Linked DNA regions of Gloeothece verrucosa PCC 7822. Each later gene encodes a partner of the first gene's protein in a complex. Links are inferred from orthologs where the notes say so. Each region holds a gene or a part of one and is shown on either strand. Other genes may lie near its edges.

Evidence for each region. The genes of interacting proteins can lie anywhere in the genome.
Region 2: the proteins of uvrA (region 1) and mfd are in contact, whole or in part, in a crystal structure (PDB 4DFC), measured with the Escherichia coli proteins. The link is inferred for Gloeothece verrucosa PCC 7822 from one-to-one orthologs.

What each region holds. Positions count from the first base shown.
Region 1 is NC_014501.1:2,698,904-2,703,293, reverse strand. Bases 496-4,001 are described here. They hold uvrA (excinuclease ABC subunit UvrA), read right to left. Parts: upstream 3,624-4,001; coding sequence 696-3,623; downstream 496-695. Other genes in these bases: CYAN7822_RS35655 (PEP-CTERM sorting domain-containing protein), read left to right, coding at 3,896-4,001; CYAN7822_RS11850 (PEP-CTERM sorting domain-containing protein), read left to right, coding at 496-604. In the rest of the region: more of CYAN7822_RS11850, read left to right, coding at 1-495; more of CYAN7822_RS35655, read left to right, coding at 4,002-4,006; CYAN7822_RS11840 (HPF/RaiA family ribosome-associated protein), read right to left, coding at 4,070-4,390. UniProt on the Escherichia coli protein: The UvrABC repair system catalyzes the recognition and processing of DNA lesions. UvrA is an ATPase and a DNA-binding protein. A damage recognition complex composed of 2 UvrA and 2 UvrB subunits scans DNA for abnormalities.
Region 2 is NC_014501.1:5,471,908-5,476,409, forward strand. The notes cover bases 443-4,502. They hold mfd (transcription-repair coupling factor), read right to left. Parts: upstream 4,153-4,502; coding sequence 643-4,152; downstream 443-642. Other genes in these bases: CYAN7822_RS24555 (DUF29 domain-containing protein), read right to left, coding at 443-544; CYAN7822_RS24565 (DUF1269 domain-containing protein), read right to left, coding at 4,433-4,502. In the rest of the region: CYAN7822_RS40220 (ImmA/IrrE family metallo-endopeptidase), read left to right, coding at 1-48; more of CYAN7822_RS24555, read right to left, coding at 77-442. UniProt on the Escherichia coli protein: Couples transcription and DNA repair by recognizing RNA polymerase (RNAP) stalled at DNA lesions. Mediates ATP-dependent release of RNAP and its truncated transcript from the DNA, and recruitment of nucleotide excision repair machinery to the damaged site.

The DNA of each region.
Region 1 (4,390 bases):
AGCTTTGTCCCCCATAAAACCTATCCAAGCGGCAGAAGTGACCAAGCAAGCTTATTATCAATTTTATTTTTTTTCTGATTTCTTTAGGGACTCAGGCAATGGGTACGTCAGTTTTTCCTATACTAATCCTCAAGGACCCTATACGGATGTATCCTCTTATTTTCAAGCTTCAGTTATTCCGTCCGTTTCTTTTCCTGACCCTGAAATAGTTGACTTACAGGGCGAGGTTTCATTTAATATCGATGAATCAGGTTTTTTAGTAGGCGTTTATGGTGAAAGTAGTGGTTCTTTTGGTTTTGGTGATGGTCGTTATTGTAACGAATTCGGCGGTTGTTTTTCAGGATACGGAAATTATACTCTTTTGCTCAACGGTGATCAATATGATCTAAGTGGTGTAATTTACTTTGAAGAATATAACATTTTCGGTGAGCTAGTTCGCCAAGACTCAGACTCATTAGACTATGGTTCGGAACCAATATATTTTGATCAAATTCAACCTGTTCAATCTGTCCCTGAACCGCTAACGCTTCTTGGTGTAGCAACAGCCCTCAGTTTTGGGACTGTGTTTAAAAGCAAAAAACTTGCCAAAAAAGCCTCTAAATAGACCCCTTTTGCCAAACAAAATTAGGCTGCCTAATGATTTTTAAACCGGTTGATCAAAGTGCCTTGGATGAGTTGTGTCTCCATCCAATTTTTTAAGTTTCAATCATTTTTGGCGGGTGTTGTTTTAAAACAGTATGCAAAAATTGCCCAGTATAAGAGCTATCATTCAGTGCCACTTCTTCGGGGGTTCCTTCGGCAATAATTTCTCCTCCCCTATCTCCTCCTTCTGGACCTAAATCGATAATCCAATCTGCACAACGAATCACATCTAAATTATGTTCGATCACAATAATCGAATTGCCTTTGTCTACTAATCTCTGTAATACATTTAACAAATGATGCACATCATAAAATGATAATCCTGTGGTGGGTTCATCAATTAAATATAATGTTTTTCCTGTGGCGCGGCGCGATAATTCTGAGGCTAACTTGACTCGTTGCGCTTCTCCTCCCGATAAAGTCGGGGCACTTTGTCCTAATTTAACATAACCTAATCCTACATCTACTAAAGTCTGTAAACGGTTGACTGCCCTGGGAATATTTTGAAAGACTTCTAACGCTTCGTCTACCGTCATATCTAACACATCCGCGATAGAATAGCCCTTATATTTCACCTGTAAAGTTTCCCGACTATAACGCGCACCTTTACACACTTCACATTGCACATAGACATCCGGTAAAAAGTTCATTTCAATCACATTTACCCCTTGTCCGGCGCAAGCTTCACATCTTCCTCCTTTGACATTAAAAGAAAATTGTCCGGGTTTATAACCTCTAGATTTGGCTTCTACTGTTAGGGCAAATATTTCTCGAATGCTATCAAATACGCCTGTATAAGTGGCAGGATTAGAACGGGGAGTTCTACCAATGGGAGATTGATCAATCACAATGACTTTATCAACTTCTTCTAATCCTTTTATGACTCCTAACTGTTTCGGTAAGGGAACTGTGCGAGATAAATAATGCTGTAACGCGGGATATAATAATTCATTAATTAGGGTAGATTTTCCCGAACCCGATACCCCCGTAATACAGACCAATTTCCCGAGAGGAATTTCTACATCAATGTGTTTAAGGTTATTCTGATAACAGTCTTTTAACAGCAGAAATGAGCCATTTCCTTGTCTTCTAGTCGGGGGAGTTTCTATTACCCTACGCCCCGATAAATAAGCCCCGGTTAAAGAGGTTTCTGTATTGAGTAAAGTTTCTAGATTGCCTTGACAGACAATTTCGCCGCCATGTCTTCCCGCTTTTGGGCCAATATCCACCAAATAATCAGCAGTGCGGATGGTGTCTTCATCATGTTCCACAACGATTAAAGTATTGCCTAAGTTTCGCAGTTTTTTCAGCGTATTTAATAACCGTCCATTGTCCCGTTGATGGAGTCCGATACTGGGTTCATCTAAGACATATAATACTCCGGTTAATCCTGAACCGATTTGAGTCGCTAATCTGATGCGTTGCGCTTCGCCGCCAGATAAAGTCATAGCCGCTCGATTTAGGGTTAAATAATCTAAGCCGACATCCATGAGAAATTGTAGGCGTGCAATGATTTCTTTGAGGGCGAGTTGTCCGATAACGGCCTGCCTGGGGCTGAGTTTTAAATCGTTGATTCTTTCTAAACAGTCTCGAATCGAAACATCAGTTAAATCAATAATCCGATATTGTCCTAATCTGACGGCCAAGGCTTCAGGTTTGAGTCGTTTTCCTTGACACACTTCACAGGGTTGATTAACGATATATTTTTCCAGTTTTTGTTTAATTAAATCTGAACCAGTATCTTGATAAGAACGATCTAAAATGTTGATGATTCCCGAAAAATTCAGGAAATGACCTTTACTTTTATGGCGAGACTCTCCCTCAAACCAGATCGGCTCATCTCTTCCATACAATAAAATAGTTTGTTGTTCTTCGGTTAATTTATTCCAAGGGGTTTTGATCTCAAAGCCGCAACTTTTCCCCACACTATACAACAGGGAAAGATAATAAGAATTGTCTTTATCTGACCAAGGGGCAATGGCACTATATACGGGTTGCTTGGGGTCAGGAATAATTAGCTCGGGAGAAAAGGTTTTTAGACAGCCTAAACCATGACAATGAGGACAAGCTCCATAAGGGGAATTAAAGGAGAATAATCTCGGTGATAATTCCTCCATGACTGCGCCATGTTCCGGACAAGCGAAGTTTTCTGAAAAGATAATTTCTTGGGGTTTTTTGGTTGTAGCGGCTTGCGGATTTTTTCCGTTTGTGGTATGATTTTCTTCATAATGGGAAAAGTGCGCGTCTTGCGAGGGTTCCTCTAAGATTTCAATAACAGCAATTCCTGTAGAGTGCCGCAAACAGGTGGTTAAAGAATCTACTAAGCGTTCCTCTACCCCTGGCTTTTTGATTAAGCGATCAACAACAATCTCGATATCGTGTTTGTAATTTTTATCTAATTCAATATCATCGGTTAATTCCCGCACTTCCCCATCAATTCTAATGCGGACGAACCCTTGAGAGACGAGACTAGATAAGAGTTGCTTGTGAGTGCCTTTTTTTCCTCGAACCACAGGAGAGAGTATTTGAAAGCGGGTGCGTTCTGGGAGTTCCATCACCCGATCACACATTTGATCGATGGTTTGGGGGGCAATATTGCGATCACAGTGGGGACAATGGGGTTCTCCTGCGCGTCCGAAAAGGAGTCTGAGATAGTCGTATATTTCGGTAACGGTGCCTACTGTGGAACGTGGGTTATGGGAGGTGGACTTTTGATCGATGGAAATGGCCGGACTGAGTCCTTCAATTGCGTCTACATCGGGTTTGTCTAATTGTCCTAAAAATTGTCTTGCATAGGCGCTGAGAGACTCAACGTAGCGGCGTTGTCCTTCGGCAAATATGGTGTCAAAGGCGAGGGATGATTTTCCTGAACCGGATACCCCAGTAAAGACGATCAGTTGATCTCGGGGGAGTTCGAGATCGATGTTTTTGAGATTGTGTTGTCTTGCGCCGCGAATGCGAATACGATTGGGGTTAGACATGAAGCAAGCAAAACTTAACAGTCCTTCATATAATAGCGTTTGCCATAGGGTTTTGGGGTGTTTGTGTTTCGCGCAAAGGTGCAAAGGCGCAAAGGGAATATATTGTCAAAAGGTCTTCATCCTGTTCCTGCCGCTCTATTTTTCTACCAAAAGGGGGATGTCAACCATTGCAACGGTCATTGTAAAGGCTATAGTTATTATAACTTTTTGCAGATTTTTTGGGTTTTGAGGTTGGTAGGAGTTATGCACTCTCGATTAAACACAACGATTTGATGTCCGAAGTTAGTCCTGAACCTTTGACACTTTTAGGCGCGGCAACAGCACTGGGAATAGGAACCGTTTTTAAGCGTCAAAAATCCCCTAAAAATAACCATAAACTTTAGTCAAATTTAAACAGAAACTTCGCCCAACCTTCGGGGTTAGGGCGTTTGATTAATATATTAATACTACTCCCAGCCCAAAGGCGGCTCAACAAGGTTGATATCAGATTTGCCAACATTCGCACCCGGTTTATCGACAATTTGTACTGTGGTAGCTCTGGGCCCTTGATCATCTTCGATGGCCGAATATCGTACACCAGTACCAACCGCTAAACGCTCAAAGTCATTATGAAGGACACTATTGCGATGGAAGTAAATTTCTTCACCGTCTAAAGTTTTTAGAAAGCCATAATCTTGCTCGGGAAATAGCCTAACCACTAAAGCTTCTGTATCTTGGGCTGCACCGGATTTCGCTTGATCACTGTCGCGTTGTTGTCGGGAAAGTTC
Region 2 (4,502 bases), 2.8 Mb from region 1 along the record:
AAACAAATTTATTTAGGAGAAGCCGTACCCAGTCGAAAAAAAGAGTAATTCTGTCTAAATTTAGCTGTACATTTATTTATTGTTTTTCATCTTCACCAAACGACGGTAAATAATCCTGATCTAATAAATCCTTCCAGGAATAAGGATTATTAGAGGGTAAATTTTTAAGTCGAGTTTTTTTCTGGACATATTTTAGCGAAGACTGATAAATTGTTTCAAGATTATCTTGTAAATAATTAGCGAGGTTAGTTGTTAGCAGGCGATTGAGTTGAGTTTTAAAACTGTAGATTTCCGCTTCCCAATGATTAGCATTTTGTTCTCGCTCTGCTGTCCAATATTGATACATTAATAAATGACGAATAATTTGTTCTAACAGACTTGCTACAGCATTTTTTTTCTCTCTTCCCAACTCTTCTAACTCCTCAATTAAATGTTCTAAATCAACTCCCTCAAACTGCTTATTTTTTAATAATTTTATAGTTTCCTCCAACCATTGAGCATCATCACTTTCATAAATGTTTTTTAAATCCTCTAAAGTCTGCATATTCACCTCTTAATTAAAGCTAAATTTAAGATCATTTTTACTTGATTATTTAATTAATCCTGACTTTAAGCCCCCCTTATTAAGGGGGGTTGGGGGGATCAAATTATCTCCGGTAAAGCCCCCTTCATCTTCTCCAACCACTCAATCAAACTCTCCAACTGTTTCTTAGGTTTCACAACCCCTAACCCTCTCACCGTGACTTTCTTCGGACTATAAACAAACCGTCCTTGCAAATGTTTCGGCAAATTTTCCTCTAACAACTTCCAAGCCGGTTCTTCCATCGGCGTTTCTAAAACAACGTGCTGTTTTCCATCCGGTTTAATGCGAGAAAATCCCAAAGACTTGGCAAGCTGTTTCAATTCTATAACCTGTAATAACTGTTCTACAGGAGAAGGTAACGCCCCATAACGATCGCATAAATCGGCAGCAATTTGTTTTAAATCTGCGGGTGAATTGGCTGTAGCAATGGTGCGGTAAGCATCCATTTTTTGGTTGATATCGCTAATATAATCGGCAGGAATAAAAGCCGTCAATTTGAGATCGATTTGGGTATCTTCTACCTTGGGAATTTCTTGTCCTTGAATCTCTCGAATGGCATCTTGTAGCATCTCCATATATAAATCAAATCCTATAGCCTCCATTTGCCCAGATTGTTCAGCCCCTAAAAGATTTCCCACGCCGCGAATTTCCATGTCTCTTGTGGCTAATTGATATCCTGACCCTAATTGAGTAAATTCTTGTAAGGCGCGTAACCGTTGCCGCGCGGTTTCTGTTAAGGCGGCTTTATGGGGATAAACTAACCAAGCATGGGCCTGTATTCCTGAACGCCCTACCCGCCCTCGCAGTTGATAAAGTTGGGATAATCCGAATTTTTGGGCATCTTCGACAATGATGGTATTGACTCTAGGAATATCTAAACCTGATTCAATAATGGTTGTACAGACTAAAACATCAGCTTCCCCATTGTTAAAGGCTAACATGGTGGTTTCTAATTCTGATACGTCCATTTGGCCATGTGCAATGGCAATTCTAGCAGTAGGAACCATTTGGCGAATTTCTGCGGCGACTTCTTCGATTCCTTCTACTCTAGGAACCACATAAAAAATCTGTCCTCCTCGGTCTAATTCGTTGCGAATGGCTGTTCGGATCACATCTGAATTATAAGGGGATAAATGGGTTTTAATGGGGCGGCGTGAGGGTGGAGGAGTGGTGATTAAACTCATTTCTCGCACGCCTGAAAGGGACATATATAATGTTCTAGGAATAGGGGTTGCGGTTAAGGTTAAAACATCTACCTGGGTTTTTAAGGTTTTGATTTTCTCTTTTTGATTTACCCCAAACCGTTGTTCTTCATCGATTACTAATAAACCCAAGTCTTTAAATTTAATTTTGTTACTGAGGAGTTGATGAGTTCCGACGACGATATCTAATTCTCCTGTGGATAAACGCTGTAAAATGTCTTTGTTTTCTGAAGGAGTTCGAAAACGGTTGAGTAAACCAATATTGATAGGATAGGGAGCAAATCTTTCTTTAAGAGTATGATAATGTTGTTGAGTTAAAATTGTCGTCGGGGCAAGAAATGCGACCTGTTTATTGCCACTGGTAACGGCTTTAAAAATGGCACGGACAGCGACTTCTGTTTTGCCAAATCCCACATCGCCACACACTAAACGATCCATCGGGCGATCGCTTTCTAAGTCGCGTTTCACTTCTTGAACGGCTTTGAGTTGATCGGGTGTGGGTTGATAGGGAAAAGAGTCTTCTAATTCTTGTTGCCAAGGGCTATCAGTTGGGAAGGAAAAGCCTTCTTGTTGAGCGCGTTTAGCGTAGAGATTGATTAAATCTACTGCTAATTTTTTCACCGATTTGCGAACTTTTTGTTTAGTTTGTTCCCAGGCTTTGCCGGCCATTCTATGGAGTTCGGGAGGATGATTACCGGTTTGACGATAGCGGGATAAACTATCTAATGAATCTGAAGGGATTCTTAAGGTTCCATCGGCATATTGAATGAGGACATATTCTCGAGATTCTAATATTTCTAATTTAATAAATTTACCGATGCCATGATGGCGATGAACGACATAATCACCGGGTCTTAATTTATCTAGATTAACTTGTTTGGAAGCGGCGCGGCGACGTTTACGGACATAAGCACCTGTGACTAATGTTTGTTGTCCAAAAAATTCTTTATCGGTGACAACAACAATTCTATAAGTGGGTAATATAAAGCCTTCTAATTCTGCTAATCCTGAGTATTTAAGGGCGATGGCTGTATCCTGGGTTTGATATTTGTCAATAGCAGGATAGTCCCGAGGATTGGGGATATATTGGGCAGGACAATCATGTTCTTCGAGTAAAGAAACGGTGCGGGAAGGTTGAGCAGAAACTAACCAAATGGCGTATTTATTAAGATTTATGCCGCTATAAATTTCTCTTTTTCCTCGCAATATTTCGGCTAATCTGGCAAACTGATTGGGAGTGACGGGAAGAGGACGACTCGATAAATCTAAATTAGGTATTTCTGTCTTAGGAACTTCTTCAGCAATTTCTGATAAGTAAAGGATAGGAAATTGCTGACTCAATTCTAGAGATTCTCGAAAAATTCGATGTATTTTTGGCAAGGGGGGGTCTAAATCTTGCCATTGTTCTTCTATATATTCTATCCAACGATCACTATGAGCCTGACATTGTTCGACTTCATCAAAAACGCAGAAAGTATTGGGCGGCAAATAATCCAATAAAGAGGCGGGTTTTTCGTAGGCAAGCCCTAAAAATCGCTGCATTCCTTCTGGGAAGTTGCGGTTTTCTATTCCTTCGAGTTGTTCAGCCGATAAATAGGGTGATAAGACTTTTTCAGGATTTAAAATACTATCAGCAATAATGGGAAAGTAACTGATGGGGGTTAGGGTTAATTGAGTGATCTGATCCAAAGATCGTTGAGTGGCTGGATCAAATTCCCGCAGTTGTTCTAATTCATCCCCAAACCATTCTAGACGGACGGGCAGTTCAGCAGAAACGGGAAATATATCCACGATATCCCCCCGGCGACTCCATTGTCCTTCGGTTTCTACTAAGTTAACCCGTTCATATCCTAGCCGCGTTAAGGCTGTATCTAAGGTTTTGACTTCCTGAGTCATTCCCTGTTGGAAGTTCAGGCAATAAGCATACAATTGTTGGGGTGGGGGCAGATGCGGCTGTAAGGCTTTCTCTGTGGTGACTAAAGCATATTGCTGTTTTGAGTTTTCCCGTTCACCCTGAACAAAGGCTTCAGGGTTATTAATGCCTGATAAAACTTGTAATTGCCCCCAAATCATCTCAGATTCAGGGTTTAAGGGATCATAGGGGGAACCTTCTGAAGTGGGATAAAAATGAACCGTTTTCCATCCCATGGCCTCTAGTTGCGTCGCCCAACGTCCGGCTTCTTCTAATGTCGGGCAGATGATTAATAAGTTATGATTTTCAGTTTGTGCCAAACTAGAGGCGATCAGTCCTTTAGGTAAACGGGGAATGCCGCTTAACTGTAAGGCTTGATGGCGTTTGAGTTTACCGAGGAGTTCAGTTGTTAGGGGTGATCGCCCGATGGCACGAATGATTGAATCAAAGCTCATAGATGGTTCTGCAAATCTATATATACCCACCAATATGATCATTGTGTCAGATCGAGATAGCGATAGACAAGGGTATATAGCCTTTGTTGGCTGATTGACAATTCTATTACTTTTTGAAACTCTTGTTTGACGGTAATAATCTTAATTCATCTTGACCCATCAACCCTCGTTAAAATCGCCACAAATTTTTGAAGACTTTTTGTTATTTAGTTAGTTTTTTCCGGTTAGCTATAACTCTGTGATTGATGGTTTTTCATTAAGTTTTCACTAGCTCTTTTAACTAGAATTCTGGACTGAAATGCTCCCTTAGTTTAGCTTCCTGTTCATTGGATAAATTTGACTGAATTAGT